Regions from separate parts of the Methylotenera mobilis JLW8 genome, predicted to be linked through region 2. Evidence: riboswitches for the same ligand, from Rfam matches in the RefSeq annotation. Region 2 holds a riboswitch; the other holds the start of a gene.
What was found. A riboswitch is a leader RNA that binds a small molecule or an ion and turns the genes downstream of it on or off. The one in region 2 is predicted to bind cobalamin.

Region 1: it holds a riboswitch for cobalamin, as region 2 does, so the genes downstream of both, MMOL_RS01425 (TonB-dependent receptor domain-containing protein) here and MMOL_RS09735 (ribonucleoside-diphosphate reductase subunit alpha) in region 2, are expected to answer to the same signal.

What each region holds. Positions count from the first base shown of each region.
Region 1 covers NC_012968.1:304,691-316,016, reverse strand. The annotation lists gene ilvA (threonine ammonia-lyase, biosynthetic) at 1-276, shown strand, start outside; gene MMOL_RS01450 (YVTN family beta-propeller repeat protein) at 498-1,622, shown strand; gene MMOL_RS01445 (EVE domain-containing protein) at 1,700-2,158, opposite strand; gene MMOL_RS01440 (DUF2237 family protein) at 2,242-2,613, shown strand; gene MMOL_RS01435 (cell division protein ZapA) at 2,969-3,262, opposite strand; gene MMOL_RS01430 (hypothetical protein) at 3,297-3,485, opposite strand; cobalamin riboswitch at 3,609-3,861, shown strand; gene MMOL_RS01425 (TonB-dependent receptor domain-containing protein) at 4,008-5,903, shown strand; gene MMOL_RS01420 (hypothetical protein) at 5,966-6,589, shown strand; gene cobO (cob(I)yrinic acid a,c-diamide adenosyltransferase) at 6,608-7,216, shown strand; gene MMOL_RS01410 (cobyrinic acid a,c-diamide synthase CobB) at 7,226-8,500, shown strand; gene MMOL_RS01405 (cobaltochelatase subunit CobN) at 8,551-11,326, shown strand, end outside.
Region 2 covers NC_012968.1:2,089,632-2,100,957, reverse strand. The annotation lists gene MMOL_RS11960 (sensor domain-containing diguanylate cyclase) at 1-397, shown strand, start outside; gene MMOL_RS09755 (putative bifunctional diguanylate cyclase/phosphodiesterase) at 547-2,427, shown strand; gene MMOL_RS09750 (sensor domain-containing diguanylate cyclase) at 2,463-4,235, opposite strand; gene MMOL_RS09745 (ankyrin repeat domain-containing protein) at 4,399-5,178, shown strand; gene MMOL_RS09740 (ribonucleotide-diphosphate reductase subunit beta) at 5,296-6,429, opposite strand; gene MMOL_RS09735 (ribonucleoside-diphosphate reductase subunit alpha) at 6,591-9,407, opposite strand; cobalamin riboswitch at 9,571-9,803, opposite strand; gene MMOL_RS09730 (sulfite exporter TauE/SafE family protein) at 10,040-11,071, opposite strand; gene MMOL_RS09725 (COG4705 family protein) at 11,168-11,326, opposite strand, start outside.

The DNA.
Region 1 (11,326 bases), 760 kb from region 2:
GGTGGCCACGCGCCACAGGCCGAGAACGAAGTAGTGTTCAGGTTTGAGTTTCCAGAAAAACCGGGCGCACTCATGAAGTTCTTAGACACCATGGGCCACGATTGGAACATTAGTCTATTTCATTACCGCAATCACGGTGCGGACTTTGGTCGCGTATTAGCCGGGATGCAAGTGCCGCCAAATGAACTAACTGAGTTTTCTGATTTCCTAAATAACTTAGGATACCCACACTGGGAAGAAACTAACAATCCAGCGTATAAATTATTTTTAGGTTAATGACGCAGTAAAAACTACGGTGACTGAGGTTAAATCCATCGACATTGGTTAATATCAACCACAACCATTGGCTAATATTAACCATCCCTGTACCGCTTGGCATGTAAGCTTCTGTTTTTAATCAGCTAGACTTTTAGTACAGTTCTTGCATGCTTGGCAGGGTTAATATTTAAATCACAATATCAGCATGACATCATCAGAAATTAATTTGGAGAGAGTGTATGAAATTTACCCCAGCATTTAGTAAAACACGTATTAGTTTAATTTTACTAGCGCTTATGGCAGGCATTAACGGCTGCAGCAAAGACCCAGCCAACCAAACACCAGCGGCAGATAACGCCACGACTGGTGGCGTTGCATATGTAACGCGCCAAGATGCAGGCGTAAGCGTGATTGACCTCGCCACCATGCAAGTAGTGAAAGAGTTTGACATCAAGGCTGAATCTCCTCGCGGCTTGGGTATTACTGATGATGGTAAAAAACTGGTGGTAGCAACGCGCGAAAACGCGAGCGTTTCAGTCATCGACACCGCCACAGGCACAGTGTTACAACAAATCCCTGTAGGCAAAAATCCAGAGTTTGTGCGCATCAGCGGTAACTACGCATTTATATCATCCGAACCAAGCGCCGTAGGTGGCCCACCACCGAAACCAGGTGAAAAGGCCAAAGTTGAAGAGGATGACGATGATGAAGAGAAAATCCCCGCCAAAATCGCTGTTGTCGATTTGACTAAAGGTGAAAAAGTACGTGAAATCACTGGCGGCCCTGAAACAGAAGGCATTGAGTTTTCAGCCGACGGTAAAAACTTAGTGATCACCAATGAAGCGGACAACACCGTGACCGTACACAATATTGCTGACGGCAGCTTGGTGAAAACCATTCAGACCCATGAGTATGGCGATCGCCCACGTGGCATTAAAGTATCACCAGATGGCAATACCTACTTAGCCACACTCGAGTATGGCAACAAAATCATGGTGCTGGATAAAGACTTTAACTTTGTACGCACCGTAGATACTGGCGAAACGCCTTACGGCATTTCTTACGACAAAACCGGTGAGCACATTTTTGTAGCAACTAACAAACAAAAAGCGCTACAAGTATTTAACGCTAAAACTTATGAGAAAATAAAAGACATCCCTACCGGCAACCGTTGCTGGCACTTCACATTTACCCCAGATGACAAACAACTGCTGTTAGCTTGCGGTAAATCAGATGCGGTTTACGTGATTGACGCGCAGAAACTGGAAGTAACGAAACAAATCGAGGTGAAAGACATGCCTTGGGGTATCGTGACTTATCCAAAATCCATGGGTAGCCTAGACACTAAATTGGGTACTAAATAAGTAGATAGCTAGCCAATGACTACCCTATGAAGTAGGCCGTTTCTTGCTAAAGCTCCTATCTATGATAGGAGCTTTTTTTATTTCAACTGCTCCAGTATAAATGCCCAATCCCTAGGATCAACTGGCGTAATCGACAAGCGGTTACCGCGTTGCAGTATGCGCAAGTTTTCCAATTCAGGCGTCTCGCGCATCTCTTTCAAACTCAACAAACGCGTTTTACGCACCAACTTCACATCCACATTAAACCAGCGTGGAGTCTCTGGCGTGGCTTTGGGGTCAAAGTACTTATGGCCTTCAATAAACTGCAAGCGATCTGGGTAGGCTAGTGTCGCAACTTCGGCGATGCCTGCGATACCTGGCTCGTCGCAATTGGAATGGTAGAACAACACGCCGTCCCCCACCTGCATCTGGTCGCGCATAAAGTTACGTGCCTGATAGTTACGCACGCCATACCAGTCCACGGTTTGATTCTCAAAGCCGGCTAAGTCGTCAATTGAAACATCGGATGGCTCCGACTTCATTAACCAATATCGCATTACGTTTTCCTGTAAAAAATGAGCGTCTATGATAATCTATATCTAATCAAATAGAACCAACTCCAAACTGAATCAACGCTAAGATGACAAAACTACAACAAAAAAACGTACTTGGTACCGCATTACAAACTTGCAGCCTAGATCCCGTCACCGGATTCACCCGTTCAGGCTGCTGCGAAACTGGCGCTGAAGACCATGGTAGCCATACGGTCTGTGCGCAAATGACTGAAGAGTTTCTCGCGTTTTCAATCTCCAGAGGCAACGATTTAAGCACACCACGTCCCGAATACGGCTTTGAGGGATTACGCGCTGGCGACCGCTGGTGCTTGTGCGCAAGCCGCTGGCTAGAGGCATCAGAGGCTGGATTTGCACCGCCAGTGATACTAGAAAGCTGTCATGAAAAGTGCTTGGAAATTGTGAGCTTGGCGGACTTGAAATATCACGCCTTAAGATAGATCCAGGTAGCAGGCCTGCGATCAAGTAAGGAGTTCTCCACGGACGTAGCCTAAGCCAGCATCCTGAACCAAAAAGGCTCAAGTGGTAACAGCCTAGAGCGCATTAGGGTCACTCGCCAAGGGGTTCTAAAAGAACTCACCATGAGAGCGCTCACACAACAACTCGAATGACTAAAACCGATGCTATAAACTAGTTCAAGGAATTATTAGCCTAAACCACGCCGCAGAGAACAAACTGTATAACCTGACGTTTTATTTTTAATCATAAAACGATTGAATTGATTCTACTCCAGTTACAAGAAAACGCTATCAAGAAAACGTAATAGCGATCTAAATAAATTACTTGTAAAAATACTTATTTTAGCTCACAAGCTTGATCTATCTGATCTTGCATCATAGAGATTCTACGCTTGATATCGCCGATATTCACATCGCCGCTTTTACTATTGAGCAGCTCATAAGACAAATTGAGCGCAGTCATAATCGCAATACGCTCCACCCCGATAACTTTGCCGCTATCGCGAATATCGCGCATTTTCTTGTCTAAAAAATTGACGGCATTAAGCAAACCTGGACGCTCTTCATCCGTGCATGACACGGTAAAGTCACGCCCCATGATATTGACATCAACGCCTTTAATTTCACTCATTAGCTTTTACTCGAAAATAATCGTTTATTGAAAACTAAGGCAGGCTTTGCATTAACGCTTCGATACGTTCGCTGGCTTGAGCCATGTTCGCTTTTAGCAAAGCGGTATCAGATTCCATAGCGCCTAGATCAACACGTAGGCGCGCGTTCTCGTCGCGTAGCTCGTTATACCGTGCAATTAATTGCAACAGTTTTTGCTCTAGTGCTGTTAAGTCTGCGTCCATACAATCACTATAATTGAAAAAAATGATTGTAGTCAATAGCTAACAGCGATTTTTAAAAGTATTACAACACATTACAAATAAATTTATCCCAGATAGTTCGCCTGATTGAATCTTTAAACGTTATAATTGTCGTTGTTGATAGGTGCCATGTTTGTTGTTAACAAACAAGGTGAAACTGGGAAATAGGTGCGTTAATACGTCATTCTGAGCGGATAACAATCCCTGTGCTGCCCCCGCAACGGTAAGTGAATATGATTTTCAATCATATTGTTTTGCAATAAACCACTGAGCCACGCTATTTTGATAGCCCCTGCTTGGGAAGGTGCAAAACATGTCATTCACGAGCCCGGAGACCGGCCTCGCAACAATTAGTTGGAAATACCGCGGGGTGACGGTTGTTCAAAACGTAGCGCACAAGTACAAACTTGTGCCGTGAATTCTTTTCGTTTCGACACTTATCCTTTCTGTATTTCCTTAGTTATCAGTTACATGCGGGGTCGCATGTCGCATAGGGAAATTCAAATGAACAAAAAAATCATCGCTGGCCTGATTGGCCTAGCGTTTCATCCAACAGTCTACGCTACAGACACCATCAACTTAGACGAGGTTGTAGTGACAGCCACACGTACGCCACAAGCACGCCAAAATGTGATCGGCGACGTAACTATAATTGACCGAGAAGAAATAGAGCGCATGGGCGCAGGTTCTATTACTGACGTTCTGCGCCAGCAACCTGGCGTACAGATTGTTACTACCGGAGGTGCGGGCACTGAGGCCAGCGTCTTTTTAAGAGGCACCAGCTCAGAACAAACAGTAGTGCTAGTTGATGGCCTACGCATGAACTCCGCTACGCTAGGGAGGACCTCTTTTGAAAACATTCCACTAGGCCAAATCGAAAAAATAGAAATCTTACGTGGTCCTGCATCTAGCCTATATGGTGCTGATGCAATTGGCGGCGTGATTCAGATTTTTACACGCAAAAGCTTATCGGATAAACCATTAGTGAATGCCGCGGTAGGCCTAGGTTCTTACAATACAAAAACTGCAGAGTTTGGCATCAACGGCGGTATCAACGCACTTAAGTATGGCGTAAACGTCAGCAGTTTGGATACTGACAGCTTTTCCGCCCGTCGCATCCGCACAGGCAAAGACTCAGACGATGACAGCTACCGCAACTTAAGCACTTCCGCTTATGCAGAACTTGAGCTGGCAAAAGGCCACACATGGGGACTGCAGTTCTTTGAGAGCAAAGGGCACAACGAGTTTGATGGTTCTAATTACGAGAACTTTACTGAGCAAACGCTACAAAGCTATGCTTTTACCAGCAAAAACCAATTTACTGATTTCTGGCATAGTACATTCAAGCTTGGCATGGGGGTAGATGACTCAGATAGCTATGCAAAACCGAACACATCCAAAGCAAGCTCTACCTACAACCCTAAAGGCATAAGTAAGTATCGTACTGAGCAACAACAGCTCTCTTGGCAAAATGACTTTACTTTGCCACTGGGCAAACTTACCTTGGCTTATGATCGACTTGAGCAAGACGTCAGCAGCGTAGCCAACGTTAAAACCAAATTCAAAAAAGAGCGTAACAATGATAGCTTCTTAGCTAGCTACCTATTGGATCATGGCAACCACTCCGTACAAGCCTCTGTACGCGAAGACCATAACACTCAGTATGGCAATTTCACCACTGGCGGTGCCGGTTATGGTTATCGCATCACGCCTCAATGGCGCGTTACCGCTAATTATGGCAAAGCATTTAGAGCACCTACTTTTAACCAATTGTATTATCCAAACTTTGGTGATCCTACGCTATCTCCAGAAAAGTCAGACAACGTAGAGGCTGGAGTTAAATACACGGGTGGCAAGTTTAATGCTGGCGTGGTTGTATTCCAGAACAAAATTCGCAGCTTACTCGCGAATGCAGGCCCTGCCACTCCAAGTTGCACGCTTGGCGGCTTCTGCCCTATCAACGTTGGCAAAGTTGAAATACAAGGTGTGACAACAGATGCCAGTTGGAATGTAAGCGACAACTTACTCTTAAGTGGAAACTTCACTGTACAGTCACCAAGAGATGAGGCGACAGATAACTTAACTCCACGCCAAGCTAATCGTTACGGCTCAGTTAATTTAATGCATACATTGGGCGATTTGCAGTGGGGCGCGGAGATGCAAGGCGCTTCTACACGCTACAACAACCTTGCCAACACTAAAGTCATGCCAGGCTATGCATTATTGAATTTCACCGCTAACTACCGCATCAACCCAGAGTGGAAGTTAGAGGCGCGTGCCAATAACGTGCTGGATAAGAATTACGTTTTAGCTTACACAGGAAACACTGCAACATCACCCGCTTACAACACCGCTGGCAGTAACTTGTTTGTAGGCTTACGCTACAACATGAAACCTTAACGCTGGCTAACTGCTAGGACGAGCGAAAACTCGCCCTAGCAAAACGCATTTACGATAAAATCATGTTTTATTTAACTATTATCATTAAAGCAAAACCATCGGAGGCTGCACCTACTATGCTTACACTTTCTAAAACACAACAAATCTTTATTGGTGTTGTGCTTGCCGCACTCATCATTGTGACGCGTGGTCATCACTTTGCCTCAATCAACAGCCTACCTAGCGCATCACTGGCCGTATTTTTCCTTGCTGGTTTGTATCTGCGTCCAGCAATTATGTTTCCAGCATTACTGGCGTTATGTACAGGCTTAGACCTTTACTCTGTTTATTTCCAAGGCGTGAGTAACTTTTGCGTTACCCCAGCTTACGGTTTCCTATTGCCTGCTTATGGCTCTATGTGGCTGGCTGGCCGTTGGTTTGCTAAACACTATAGTTTCAGCAGCAAGGCCATTCTGCCTTTAGTTGGTAGCGCTACCGTTGCAGGCATTGCCAGCGAGATATTCTCTAGCGGTGGTTTCTACTTCTTTGGCGGCCGCTACCCTGACCCAACCATCGCTGAGTTTGGCGCACGCTTAATTAAATACGCGCCACGTCAGTTTGAGAATATTGGCTTCTGGTTGGCAGTTGCGGCCGTAGTGCATATCACATTTGCATTAGCAAGCGGCTTGAACCGTGCTAAAGCCTAATTAGATATTAGTATTTAGATGACGACATCTGATGACAAAAACACGCGCCATACAGCACGTATGGTGCGTAAAAAAGCAGTGATTGATGCTGCGATTGAACAAGCAAATCAGGAAAAAGGGCTACTACTGGTCCTAACCGGCAACGGCAAAGGCAAGAGCTCTTCTGCTTTCGGCATGATGGCACGCGCTTTAGGCTACGGCATGAAGGTTGGCGTTGCGCAGTTCATCAAAGGACGTAGCGATACCGGCGAAGAGGCTTTTTTCCGCAATCAAGCAAACGTAGAGTGGCACGTACTGGGCGAAGGCTTCACTTGGAACACCCAAGACCGCGAACGTGACACCCAAACCGCTCAAGCAGGGTGGGCAATTGCGCAGCGCATGTTGCGTGACCCCAGCATTCGACTGGTGATTCTGGATGAACTCACCTACACCATGAAATATGGCTACCTTGACCTCACACAAATACTGGCTGACATTGCAGCCAGACCACCCATGCAGCACGTAGTGGTAACCGGGCGTGGCGCACCTGCCGCCCTTACCGAACTGGCAGACACCGTAAGTGAAATTATGGATATTAAACATGCATGGCGTGCTGGCATTAAGGCCCAACCAGGTATAGACCTATAACCAAACGCTATGACCACTTGCCACGCCCTACTCATTTCCGCCCCCGCATCCGGGCAGGGAAAAACCTTTATTACCGCAGCTTTGGCGCGCGCATGGCGCAACCAAGGGCTGCGTGTACAAGCATTTAAGTGTGGCCCTGATTTTTTAGACCCCATGATTCTAGAGGTAGCCACCGGACGCCCGGTTTACAATCTAGATTTTACGATGTGCGGCGAAAATGATGCCGAAGCGCAACTTTACCGCGCAGCACAAGATGCCGATTTGATTATCATTGAGGGCGTAATGGGCTTATACGATGGCACGCCATCAAGCGCAGATATTGCCGTACGCTTTAATTTACCGGTGCTGCTGACTATTGATGCCGGTGGCATGGCACAAACCTTTGGCGCACTGGCGAATGGCCTGCTGTCACACAAACCTAAGCTAATCCCCACTGGCGTGCTAGCCAACAAGGTAGGTAGCGCAGGGCATGGGAAATTGCTGCAAGACTCACTACCATCTCACCTGAATTGGTTTGGTGCATTACAAAAAAATGAAGCATTAAGCTTACCAGAGCGGCATCTGGGCTTGTTTCGCGCTGCAGAAATAAGTGATCTCGAACAAAAAATTGAAACTGCTGCCAATGCTTTAATGCAGGACTTACCGTTGCCACCAATGGTTACATTTAACAGCACGACTAATACCACCCTAGCCCAATCCACACCTCCACTTCTTGCAGGCAAAACGATTGCAATTGCCAAAGATGCGGCGTTCTGTTTTATCTATCAAGCAAACTTGGATTGTTTAACCGACATGGGTGCCAACCTCGTGTTTTTTTCGCTATTACACGATAGCGCCTTACCCGAGGCCGATGCTTACTGGCTACCCGGTGGCTACCCTGAGCTGCACTTACAGGACATCAGCAGCAACCTTGCCATGAAAGATTCACTGACAAGCGCGTTTAAGGCTAACAAGCCGATACTTGCCGAGTGCGGTAGCATGATGGCACTATCCGCGTCAATCAATGGCGAGCCGTGTTTTGATTTACTACCCGGTGTGAGCCAAATAGAAGAGCGCTTACAAGGACTAGGTTCATTAAAAGCCGTGCTAGCAGACGGCGAGCTTGGTGCACACACTTTTCACTACGGCAGTTTTACTACAGAACTGCCACCTATTGCTAGCGCGAAGACCCGTTTTGGTAAGGTTGAAAATATTTACCAGCATGGCCCAATTATCGCCAGCTTTCTGCATTTCTACTTTGCGTCTAACCCAGCATTAGCAGCACAATTTTTTACACCTCGGTAAGTCAAGTGCACCTAACCAAGCCTAGATTCATTCACCTTAGCGTATTGCTATTGGGTCTATTTACAGGCAATGCACATAGCGCAACCTTACTGGGTATCGTATCAGACCGCACCGCACCCGCCGCGGCTGAGGCAGCAAAGAACACGCTAGCTCAGCGCCCAGGTGATAGGATTGTTTTACGCTCACAATCACAAATGATGGCAGCGGACAGCCGCACCTTAAAGCGCTGGCTACAAGAAGCAGATGCCGTGTTTGCCGTGGCGCAATATGCAGAATCATCTGCCCAGTTACAAAGAGCACTTGATGCGCTAAAGTCAGAGCCATCCAAAACGCAGCCGGCTACTTTCATTGCTTTTAACGGCGATAGCGCGCTCTCACTCAGAAGCCGCTTTAACAAAAATGCAGTCAGTGAGTTTGCAGAGGCAAAAGCACTGACGCAAACGCAAGAAAAAACGCCAGATGCCTTGCTAAGCGCTGCGAAGAAACACGCTGCTGCAGCAAAGTGGCTGGCATTGAGCGATGTTTGGCAAGCTGGCGGTCAGGAAAACTTAGCCGCATTTATGACGTATTTGCTCACCGCGCAGTCGGCAAAAACCAATACGCCATTGCCTGTGGCTAAACCCATGCCTCCGATTCGCTTACGCGTAAGCGGTAAAGAGTTAGCCAGCAATCAAGTAATTTTCCAAACACCCAACAGCAAAACCACATTAGCGGTGCTGGATTTAAGCACCAGCGACCCTCAGGTTGCAGACGCGATTTGCGCACAAAGCCAAGCTCAAGGCATCAACTGCGTGGTGGTAATGGCGAAGTGGGGCGAAGCATCCAAACAAGCCATAGAAAAACTACCGTCTATGATCGCCCCAAGCAAGCTAACCGGCTTAGTGGTGCTACAAGACTTTGTGGTGGGCGCGGCAGAGGGACGCGAGTCTGTTACCGCGCTAATTAAAAAACTAGACGTGCCCATGTTTAAAGCCATTCGCCTTACAGACCGTAGTGCCACTGCCTGGCAACTATCTGAAGACGGCTTACCCAGCAACTCGATTCAATACCGCGTCGCCATGCCGGAAGTACAGGGTAATAGCCAACCTATGGTCGTCGCAGCAGCCGGTGCACCAAGTATTGATAAACTCACTGGCGTAGAGTTACGTCTGCCTGAATTGTTACCTACCGAGGTTAAATCACTGGTAAGCCGAGTGACGAATTGGCAGACCTTGCAGAGCAAAGCCAACGCAGAAAAACGCGTTGCGATTATTTACTACAACCATCCGCCAGGGCGCCATAACATCGGTGCAGATAACTTGGACGTACCGCAATCGCTATTTGATATTTTACATAGCATGCAAGCGGCTGGTTATCAAACCGGAGAGCTACCTGCCACTCACGAAGCATTGCTGGATTTAATGCAGGACAGAGGTGTTAATTTGCCTGAAAACAATGCGGAACTTGCCAGCATGTTGCCCAAAGTGGCTAGCATGGACAGCACCACTTACGCGCACTGGTTTAACACGCTACCGACCGCGGTCAAAGGTGAAATGGTCGAAGGTCCACTAGGCCGGCTGCATGCAGATATTGTTGCAGCACAGACAGCTGGAGAGTTAGATATTGCACGCAATCGGCTAGCTAAATCCATGCGCGAGTTACACCACTTGGTAGAAGGGGTAGACCATCCACAACGTGCAGAGGCGCTTAAACTATTGGCTAAGCTCAACACCGGCTACGAGAACTGCTTAACCGAGCATAGCGACTGTAAAGCATTGGATGCACTCAAAACACGCATTACCAACCTGAATATTGAAGGCATGCGCGGCTGGGGGCCATTACCCGGCAAAGTCATGGTAAACAACAACAAAATGGTGTTTCCGGGCATACAGTTTGGCAATGTCTTTGTAGGCCCGCAGCCACCACGCGGCTGGGAAGTTGACGAAGAGCTTTTGCACGCCAACACTACCATACCGCCACCGCATCAATATCTAGGTTTTTACCACTGGTTGAAAGACACATTTAAAGCCGATGCCTTAGTGCATTTGGGCAGACACTCTACCTATGAGTTTTTACCGGGCAAAGCGGTGGGTTTATCCGCAGAAGACTACTCTCGCATTATTGCCAGCGACCTACCCGGCCTTTACCCATACATTGTAGATGGCGTAGGTGAAGGCACACAAGCCAAGCGCCGCGCGCTGACCGTAATGATTGACCACTTAACACCACCCCTCACCGCTACGCCACTATACGACCGCCTGCTCACGCTGCGCCAAGTGGTGGAGAGTTATGAGTCGTCCAGCTCCGACACCATGCGCATTGCGTCAGCTAAAGAAATGCGGCGTCTGGTAGAAACCCTAGAGCTGCGTGCCGAGCTAGAATCCAGCATGGCGGATGTATTAAAAGTTCGCGGCATTAACTTTGAGCAAGCGGATGATGATTTACTGGCGCATGAAGTTGGGCATTACTTGACCAAACTACAAGAAAAGTTCATGCCGCACGGCTTGCATGTGTTTGGCCGCCCTTGGTCTGATGCCTCATTACAACTGATGCTGGACTCTATGGCGCAAAATAAGCCTGAGAATATCAGCAGCCAGATCCGCGAGAATTTAATCGCCTCCCCTAAGCTGGAAATGCAAGCGCTACTACATGGTTTAGCTGGCGGCTTTATTGAGCCGGGCAAAGGCAACGACCCATTGCGCTCACCTGAATCGCTGCCGACTGGGCGTAATTTTCATGCGCTAGATGGTGACGTGCTGCCAACGCCACTTGGTTTTGAGCTTGGCCACAACATGGCTGCTAACGTACGCAAGCGTGATGATGTAAACAAAAGCCAAGGCGTTATTT
Region 2 (11,326 bases):
GGCCATGTTTATGATGGATATCGATTTTTTCAAGAAAATTAATGATAGTCATGGTCACAAAATTGGCGATATCGTACTAAAAAAATTAGCGGATGTCTGTCGTCAAACCTTGCGTGAAGTTGATATTATTGGGCGTATCGGTGGCGAGGAGTTTGCTATTTTGTTGCCAGAAACCAATCGCGCAGAGGCGCTGGAGGTGGCGGAGCGTTTAAGATTAGCTGTTGCAGATTCTAAAGTGCCAATGAAGGATGGCTTGCCCGTGCAATACACGGTTTCAATTGGTGTGTCCTCAGTGGCGTCGGCTGATGACAATATCGATATGCTACTGAGCAGAGCAGATCAAGCACTTTATCAGGCAAAGCAGTCAGGGCGCAACCGGGTCTGTGCGGCAATTTAGTATTTGTTGTCTGGATGTATTGTTTATTTGTGTGCTGGGTGCGGTGAGCAGCTAAGAAAGACTTAATTTTTATTCTTTCTATTTATTAATTAGCGATCATATAAGTTAATATTCGGCTTGGTTTTTCAGGACTAATTTAAGGGAGCGTCATGTTTTTTATTGAGCTGATTCACAATACTGCTTTGTTAGTTGCGCTCACAACAATCTACCAAGTCGCCTCCTCACGCAATAAAAAGAATCCATTATCGCAAGCATTGTTTTTTGGGTTTCTATTTGGTATTGCCGGTGTTGTTGGAATGATGACGCCAGTGCAGTACGGTAATGGCGTCATCTTTGATGGGCGCTCCATAATTTTGTTTGTAGCAGGCATGTTTGGTGGCCCTTTTGTAGCTGCGTTGAGCGCCTCGATTATTAGTGCATACCGCATATGGATTGGCGGATCCGGAGTTTATATTGGGGTTATTGTCACAGTGGTGGCCGCTTTAATCGGAGTTGCGTTTTATTATTATCGTAAGAATGTGGGCGGCTCTTTGAACGCACTACAACTACTAGGCGCTGGATTGTTAGTGCATGTCGTGATGCTGTTTCTCTTTCTATATTTACCTGGTGGCATAGGTATTTGGATTGATAAGCAGCTTGGTCCCACGATTATTTTGTTTTATCCAGTGGCAACGATGCTAATTTGCTTACTTTTTCAAGATTATGAAGAAAAAGAGCACGGCCGCATTGAATTGCATCGTTTGGCGTATTACGACTCATTGACAGGTTTGCCAAATCGATCACTGCAGATTGATCGTCTTAATCGTGCTTTGTTGGAGTGCAAAAGCTCCGGCGCTAAAGGCGCGCTCATATTATTAAATCTCGATCGTTTTAAAACACTTAATGAAGCTCGCGGGCATGCTGTGGGGGATCAACTATTATGCTTTATCGCAGATAGGCTTAAGTTACTAGTAGAAACAGACGGTATGTTGGCCAGAATGTCTGCAGATGAGTTTGCGTTGCTGATACAGAGAGATATAAGCAGTGCAACAGAGATTGGCTCTCTTGTTAACCATTTGCTGGATAAGATTAGAGTGCAACTTAAGCTTCCAATTAGGCTGGGAGACGATGAGGTCATCGCTTCAGGCAGTATTGGCATTGCTACCTTTCCAGTTAATATCGAAGATGATGCGGGTGATGTGTTTCGACGAGCGGATACCGCCATGCATCGCGCTAAGCAGAATGGTGGTAACCAAAGTATCTTGTTCGAGCAGTCGATGGCAAGCGTGGCTGAGCAGCGTTTCAAAATTGAACGAGAGCTACGCTTAGCAATTCCTGCCGGGGAGTTGATGCTCTATCTGCAGTCGCAAGTCAATGCGGCCGGTGTGGTGGTCGGCGCAGAGTCATTAGTGCGCTGGCAACATCCCGAGCGCGGTTTGGTTCCACCTTCTTTATTTATTCCAGTGGCTGAAGAAACAGATTTGATTGTGGATGTGGATGTTTGGGTGCTCACTGAAACTTGTCGGGTTCTTGCAAGACAGGATGTTTACAGTTTACCGATTCGTGTATCAGTTAATATCAGTCCAAGGCACTTCCGTCAGCGTGGTTTTGTATCTAGCATTAAGACAATTTTGGCAGATACTGGCGCCGATCCGACGCATTTGACGCTGGAGGTGACAGAGGGGTTGGTGATTGATAACATTAGTGAGGTGATTGCCAAAATGACCGAACTTACTTTGCTAGGAATACATTTTTCTCTGGATGATTTTGGTACAGGTTACTCCTCATTGAGTCATCTCAAGCGGCTGCCGATTCATGAGTTGAAGATAGATAAAACCTTTGTACAGGATGCACCGCATGACCCAGATGATGCGGCTTTGGTTGAATCAGTATTGGCAATTGCCAAACATATGCAATTAAACGTGGTGGCCGAAGGTGTGGAAACACAGGAACAGGCAGACTTTTTAAATGCCCGGGCAGAGGTAATTCACCAAGGATATTTGTATAGTAAGCCTGTGCCTGCGAGTAGCTGGATTGAGCACTTGGTTTAATGGAGGCTTGCTTACTATCCACAACACTAATTCAGTCATTGCATTGCTATATAGACTCGATTGCGCCCGTATTTTTTAGCTTGATATAGTGCTTCGTCAGCTAGATTCAGTAGCATGTCAATGTTGTCTTGACTGGATACTCTTGAAGCTACACCGATTGAGACTGTGAACTGAATGGGGGCGCCAGCTTCCGTTGGTACTTTTTCATCGGCAAGAACAGAGCGTAGCCGTTCGGCAACTTCTGCTGCTTGAGCCTTATCTGTTTCTGGTAGCAATATGGCAAACTCTTCACCTCCCACACGACCAATAATATCTATTTCGCGCAGGGTTTCACGGCATACGGAGGCCATCCTTTTTAACACGATATCACCCGATTTGTGACCGTATGTGTCATTGACTTGTTTAAATAGGTCAATGTCTAACATAAAGAATGAAAGAGGGGTGTCATACCGACTGGTTCGCTGTATCTCTTGCTCGGCCTGCTCCATAAAGTAGCGGCGATTGCTGACTCCAGTAAGAAAATCAATGCGAGCTTGGCGCTTGAGCTCCTCTTCAAGCTGTTTTCGTTCCGTAATATCGGTAGAGGTGCCAATCATGCGTAACGGTTTCCCGTCACTGCTACGGCTAATTACCATACCTCTGTTCAGCAGCCACTTATAAGTCCCATCGCCACATAGCTTTTGCTGTTCTATCTGATACCGATCACTGTTGTTATCTTTCATAGCTTGTATTGCCATCATGGTGTTGGTAATGCTGTCCGGGTGTGTGTGTGCTGCCCAGTGATGAAATCTTTCAATATCTTCTGGTAAATTTGCATTTAATCCCAAAATTTCCATTAACCGAGGGGATGCTTCTGTTTTTCCTGTCTTAAAATCATATTCCCAAACTCCATCTCCTGCACCTTCTAAGGCAAATCTCCAGCGCTCTTCATTCTTTTTTAAGGCAACCTCGCTGTGGTTTTTTTCAATAGCAATACTTGCCAAATAAGCGGCTTGTTCAATCAGCATAATATTGGCTTCAGTTGGCTGATATGTGTACTGATGATAAATGGCAACGGTTCCTAGTATCTTGCCTTGCGTTGAGCGTATTGGTTCTGACCAGCAAGAGCCTAGCCTAGCCTGGCCCGCAAGCTCCTTAAAATGGTGCCAATAAGGGTGGCTTTGGATGTCTTCAACAATGACCCTTTTTCCTGTAAATGCGGCCGTTCCGCATGATCCGATGCCCTCACCAACATCTAGGTTGTTGATAGCAGCCACATAAAATCCTGGCAGATTGGGCGTTGCAGTTGCGAGTAGACGCTTGCCGTCGGTGTTCAGTAGCATGATGCTACCGCGTGTCGCTGGATTTTCTTGCTCCACCCACAAGATAATCGCTCTTAGTGTATTGGTTAGTGGTGCGCTTTTGGTAATCAGCTCTAGCACATGGCTACGGAACTTCTCCCGTACCTCGGCGTGTTTGAGCTCGTCGCTGTAATGACTGAGCCTGGTAATAATTAACCCAATCAGGCAGGATGTTAAGGCGAAAAATATCAAAGGAAGATAGTTTTTTTGCGCGCTAAATAATACTTCAAATGGTTTCACGAAGTAGTATTCACCGGCTATTCCAGAAAGTATGGTGACCAATATGCCAGGGCCTGTGCCCAGTAGGTAGAAGCTGATGAGCGTTGGTAAATAAAAGGAGATGTATGCCAGATTTTCTTGTGCAGGCGCCATCATGAAGCGCAGAAAAAAGGCGATGAGGAACAGCGCTATCGCAATTAGGTAACGATAGGAAGGTGGTAATCTTGTATGCATTTCTTCGAAATTCAACAAAATAATCCTTTCGTTTACTTACACGTTCATCTGTGAGTAAACTATGCGTCACTATTAGCTTAGCATATTAAAAATTTATTATAATGAATTTTAGTGAGTTGTTGTTGGTCATTACTAGCTCACACTGTTTATATCACTAGATTAGGTCATCGTATTTGTTATGTCTGTTAAACATCCTTTTTTTGAATACCTTGGCGAAAACTACCCATATGCGTTAGAGAGTAAGTTTGATCGCATACTGACTCGTATTGAGAAGCTTTGGTCTACACCGCAAATACATGATTATTTCAGTGATTTGATTATCGACTCTCGCGGTGGACGCCAAGGATTCCCTCAAGATGTGATGGAGGATATTCTCAGGCTGCGGCAAGTACGGCAGTCTCAGCATATCCGCGAGGCAGAAGGTGTAGATAATGCGCTTAAAGAGTTCGAGCAGCGCGGAATTGCGCGCAATGATGAGCAATTTCTACAGGCAATTCAAACGGGAAATCAGGCGGTTGTTGACCTCTTTGTGCGTAGTAATTTTAATATCCACATTTCAGACTCAGAGGGTACACCGGCGCTGCTAGTGGCTTTGAAAAAAGGTTACACGGTGATTGCGAGCATACTGATTAAAAAGGGCGCGGATGTGAACGCTTATGACCGCAAGACCATGACGCCGCTGTTGTTGGTATGTGGTCAGCAGTTGCCGGGCTATAAAATGGTTGCAGAGATGCTGATTAAACGAGGGGCTTATATCAATGATAGAGATAGCCAGGGTTTCACCCCTTTACTACTGAGCCTCACCTCTGGTCAGTTTGAGGTGGCCGAACTGCTGATTGAGCGAGGTGCGGATGTAATGGCGCGCGGTAAAAATGGCAAATCTACGCTAGCCTTAGCTGAAGCCTCTGGCAACGCTAAAATCATAGCGCTATTACAAGACAAGGGCGCAACCTATTAATTACAGACATTAATAGCTGGAAAAAATAGCCGTAAAGATTACGCTATTCTTGCCAGTTTCTTCCTGTCTGTTTTTTTTGCTCTGCTACTGAATCTGCTTTCGGATTATATTCAGTGCTTAATCCCAGCTTAATGCACCACCAGTTTGATATTCCGTTACACGCGTTTCAAAGAAGTTTTTCTCTTTCTTCAAGTCAATCATTTCACTCATCCATGGGAATGGATTGGTCGCACCTTGATATAACACATCCAAACCGATTTGCTGGCAGCGACGGTTGGCAATAAAACGTAAATATTCCTTAAACATCGTAGCATTCAAGCCCAACACGCCACGTGGCATGGTGGCTTCGGCATAGCGGTACTCAAGCTCAACACCGTGCTGGATTAAACCTTTGATCTCATCGCGGAATTCTGCAGTCCACAAGTGCGGATTTTCCAATTTAATCGTATTGATCACATCGATACCAAAATTGCAGTGCATAGACTCGTCACGCAAGATGTATTGGTATTGCTCGGCAGCGCCCTGCATCTTGTTCTGGCGACCCAGTGCAAGAATCTGTACGAACCCGACATAGAAAAACAGGCCTTCCATGATGCAGGCAAACACGATGAGTGAACGCAGCAGTTGCTGGTCCGCTTCTGCTGTACCAGTTTTGAATTCCGGATTCGTCAGCGTGTTGATGAACGGAATCAAGAAGTCATCTTTATCTTTAATGCTCGCCACTTCTTGGTAAGCATTAAACACTTCCGATTCGTCTAAGCCCAGACTCTCGACGATGTATTGATACGCATGGGTATGGATTGCCTCTTCAAAACCCTGGCGCAGCAAGTATTGGCGTGCTTCTGGCGCCGTAATGTGGCGATAGGTACCGAGCACGATGTTGTTCGCAGCCAGCGAGTCGGCCGTAGTGAAAAAGCCCAAATTACGCTTCACAATCAGACGCTCATCGTCTGTAAGTGCTGTGCTGTCTTTCCATTGTGCAATATCTCGGCTCATGGAAACCTCTTGCGGCATCCAGTGATTGGCGCAGCCTGCAAGGTATTTGTCCCAAGCCCAGTGATATTTAAACGGCACCAGTTGGTTTACATCAGTCTGGCCGTTAATCATGCGTTTGTCAGAGGCGTTCACACGGCCTGAGATAGATGGCTGGTTTGCTGCTACTGGCGTTGCGGTTTGCACAGCTGGGGCCGGCACTGCCGCTAACTTAGGTGCTGATGGCTCTGTAATTACTTCATCTTCAAATGAAAGCATGTTTTTTCCTTTGTTCTTTATTCTTTACTTTGCGTTAGCAAGTTGGCGAGAGTCATTCAGTGCGAGGCGCAACAAGCACAAAAGACAAGACGGTACCAGTAGTACGGCGCAGTCTTTGAGCATTGTTGCAACAATGCAATGAGCGGCTCACAGGGGCTTGCTTATTGGCAAGATTCGCAGTCTGGGTTGTCGATACTGCACATTTTCGGCGCAGGTTCTGGTGCCGTTGTATGTGCAGACACCGCGTTCAACTCACCACCGCTGCCAGTAGATTTCTCCGCCGCAGTTGCACCCAAAGAGCGTAGGTAATAGGTCGTTTTCAAACCACGTTGCCATGCTAGTAGATACGTATCGTTCAGCTTCTTGCCTGATGGCACCGCAAAGTACAGGTTGAGTGATTGCGCCTGGTCTATCCATTTCTGGCGACGTGCTGCCGCTTCAATCAACCAGCTTGGGTCTACGTCAAAGGCAGTTGCATAGAGCTGCTTCAAGTCAGCAGGCACACGCTCAATTGGCGCCAATGAGCCATCAAAATATTTCAAGTCAGATACCATTACGGTATCCCACAAGCCGCGTGCTTTCAGGTCATTAACCAACTGCTCGTTTACGATGGTGAACTCGCCTGATAAATTAGATTTCACATATAGGTTTTGGTATTCAGGCTCAATACTGGCTGATACTCCTACGATATTAGAAATCGTTGCAGTAGGCGCAATGGCCACGCAGTTGGAGTTACGCATACCAACTTTTTGGATACGGTTGCGCAAGGCATCCCAATCCAACGTTTTGCTTCTATCTACTTCTACATTGCCGCCACGTTCTGCTTCCAGCAGATTCAATGTATCCAACGGCAAAATGCCTTGATCCCATAAGCTGCCTTTAAAGCTAGAGTATGGGCCGCGTTCTTCTGCCAGCACGGTTGAAGCCCAATACGCGTTGTAACACACCATTTCCATTGCACGGTCGGCAAACTCCACTGCATCCATACTTGCGTAAGGAATACGCATTGCGTGTAAGCAATTTTGGAAACCCATGATACCCATGCCCACCGGGCGATGACGGGTATTGGAATTACGCGCCTTGCCTACAGGATAGAAATTGATATCCACCACGTTATCTAACATGCGCATACCGACTTTGATCGTCGCCTGCAATTTGTCGTTATCTAACTCTAAATTTCCGTTAACTTCTTTTAAATGTTGCAATAAGTTCACAGAGCCCAGGTTGCACACAGCAATTTCAGTATCAGAAGTATTCAATGTGATTTCTGTACACAGGTTTGAGCTATGCACCACACCTACGTGCTGCTGTGGTGAGCGAATGTTGCATGGGTCTTTAAAGGTGATCCAAGGATGGCCTGTTTCAAACAACATGGACAACATCTTGCGCCACATTTGAATTGCAGGAACACGTTTGAATAGCTTGATTTCACCGGTGTCAGCACGGCGCTCATACTCTACATAAGCTTTTTCAAAAGCTTTACCGTATTTGTCATGCAAATCAGGTACGTCGGATGGAGAGAACAATGTCCACTCGCCCTGCTCCGTCACACGGCGCATGAACAGGTCTGGAATCCAGTGCGCGGTATTCATGTCATGCGTACGGCGACGGTCATCACCGGTGTTTTTACGCAAGTCTAAAAACTCTTCGATGTCCAAGTGCCAGGTTTCCAGGTAACCACACACCGCACCTTTACGCTTACCACCTTGGTTCACAGCCACTGCGGTGTCATTCACCACTTTTAAGAATGGAATCACGCCTTGGCTCTTGCCATTAGTACCTTTGATACGTGCGCCTAATGAGCGCACCGGTGTCCAGTCGTTACCTAAACCGCCTGCATATTTTTGCAGTAGCGCGTTTTCTTTAATGCCTTGGTAGATGCCATCCAAGTCATCGCTCACGGTAGTGAGGTAGCATGAAGAAAGCTGTGAATGCAATGTGCCGGCGTTGAATAAGGTAGGTGTTGAGCTCATAAAGTCGAACGTACTCAATACGTTATAGAACTCAATTGCTCGCGCTTCGCGGTCAATTTCATTAATCGCCAAGCCCATCGCCACGCGCATAAAGAAGATTTGCGGTAGTTCAATACGACGCTCTTCGATATGCAAGAAATAACGGTCATACAGGGTTTGAATACCTAAGTAACCAAATTGGAAGTCGCGCTCTTTTACCAAAGCATTTGCGAGTTTATCTAAATCGAACTGCGCCAAACGTGGATCCAGCAAATCTGCATCGATACCGATTTTGATATAGCGTGGGAAATATTCTGCATAGTGTGCGTCCATCTCAGCATGGCTTACACGTTCGCCCAGCACCTCTGCACGTACTAAATCCAGTTGCAGACGCGCTGTTACATAGTTGTAAGCTGGTTCGGTTTCAATCAAGCTACGCGCAGAAAGAATCAGCGCTTTGTACACTTCAGTGAATGGAATTCCATCGTATAAATCGCGTACAGCTTGCTCAACCACTAGGTTCACATCAACTTCATTACCTAAATTTAAGCAGGCTTCAGCCACCATCTCATTCAATTGTTTGATATTAAGCGGCACTAGTTTGCCGTCGATATTTACGTTCAAAGCATGGCTTGGTTCGCTGGTGGTCGCTTTTTCGGCAGCACGCTCCGCGTTGCGTTTTTCACGGTAAAGCACGTATGCACGTGCTACGTCGTGGTTACCATTGCGCATGAGCGCTAATTCAACCTGGTCTTGGATATCCTCAATATGAATGGAGCCGCCGGTTGGCAAACGGCGAATTAGGGCATGATTAACGATTTGACTGAGCGAAGTGACCTGGTCGCGTACGCGCTGTGAAGCGGCACTGTGATTGCCTTCAACTGCCAAGAACGCCTTGGTAATAGCGATAGAAATTTTGTCTAAATTAAATGTTACAGCGGCACCATTACGGCGAATCACTTGCAACATAGGTAACATTGTAGCTTGTACTGAATCAGTACTTGAAGATGGTTTTATATCATCCATTTGTTTTCCCTTTTTAATAAAGGGCAGGTACGCTTTGGACAGCGAGCATCTTCTGCAATAGAAAAATGCGCCAAACAAAGACCAGCATGGCGGATAGATTAAATCTATCCATCTGCCGAGGACACCCCGCCTCAAACGTTATAAAAGTATTCACCCCAGTGCGGTGTGAAAAATGTCTACGGCAGGTCTCCTGGCTTTCAGGTCATCATTATTTTGCTAGCCTTCCCAAATTTTAATTCACTAAAATTCAGTGGCGAGAAATACAAAATAACTCTCTGATTACAGTTGCGGGGGCAGCCCCGGTATTGATGTTTGCGTTACGCCAAACTTCGCACCGGATTCCCTATTATCTTAAATTTCGACTGAAAAATAAGAACCGTATGCGAGAAATATAACGCAATATAACGGGTGGTTGCAATATAAAAAACACAATATATTGATATTGGTCTGATTTAAAATTCCATATATATGTTTTATAAGGATTTTTTAATTAATTTATTTTTGTGTGTTAAAAGCAGAAATCAGGCATGGTGCGCTTGCCTCTAGTCCTTCAGAATAAGCTTTGGTTTTACGATATTACTTGGCTAACCAGCCTTGATCACGCGTTGTTGAGGCTAGTGCTGATACATGCATCAATTAAATTTAATTTTGTTCAGCAGTTGGTCGTTGGCATCGTAGTAATAAGCCTCATAAGAAATTTTTTTGATCGAATATACCTTTTCAATCACGATTTTAGACGCATCGCCTTTGTGAGCCTGTACCAAGGTTTGCTTGGCGAGTGTTAATGAGCTCACTGGGATAATACGTTCAAGTTCAAAGCCTTCGCTATACTTAAACTCAACGCTGTACAGTAAATCATTCCAACTGAATGATGCGTCATAACCTTTTGCCATACGCATGACGTGTATGCTTGGGTTATGCATTTCTTGCACGCGTAAAATTGCACTGTTAAACAGTAGCGCACCTGATACCACCATTGCGCCGTAGCCAAACTTACTGAACCTAGCAGTGGATATTCTGGGCAGAATAAATTTCATTAGATAAGTTGCAAGCACGGCAGCTGCCGCGACGATCAGGCCAATTTCTAACACTTTAAGCGTAAATAAGCATAGGTAAGCATATAAAAAGAGCTTGATGATATGTAGCAAAATTTCATTAGCGGCGCGGGTGGCAACGATTTCAGTTTTAACTAAGCCATAGCGTAAATATACGCCATTAAATAACACGCCCACTGCGCCAGTTAGCCCAGAAATAAACCCAGCCAACAAGCCAATGGCACGTAAAAACTGATTGGAATAATTGGGTTTTGCATTAGCCACAGTTTCTTTTCTAAACAAATAAGGCAAGTTGGAAACTAAAAATATTGCCATGCATAGCTCAACGTAAGTTGGGTCTAAATAGCTTAACAGCCAAGCGCCTAACGCCACACCTGGCAGTGCCGCCGGTAAAAAAAGTCTAACGATATGCCAGTTTATTTTTGAGTAGAACAAGGAAAGTTTGGTCACCGAGTTTACCGAGGTGCCGATAGATAATGCGGCCGGTATTTGCGATGCCGGCAAAGCGTAACCTAAGATGGGGATAAGCAATAAGCCTGCACCACCGCCACAAATCACACTAATAGAAAATGCCAATAGAGCGGCAATAAAAATGGAGAAAAAAATCATGAGCGTTATTTTTTTGAGTAGGTAAAAAGGCGATGAGTACGGATAGCTGCTAATGCTTTAGCGCGATACATCTTAAAAATATGAGGCGGGTTTACATTAATGCGTGCGTTTGGCTGCGGATTGTTTGAATATAGTGATACAGCCGATAATCAGCACCATTAAGACCATAGAGGCGGAATAGCGGCTAAGTGCTAAGCCACCTGCGGCTAAAGGTTTATCAAGAAAGTCGCCAACAACCGCACCCAGTGGGCGCGT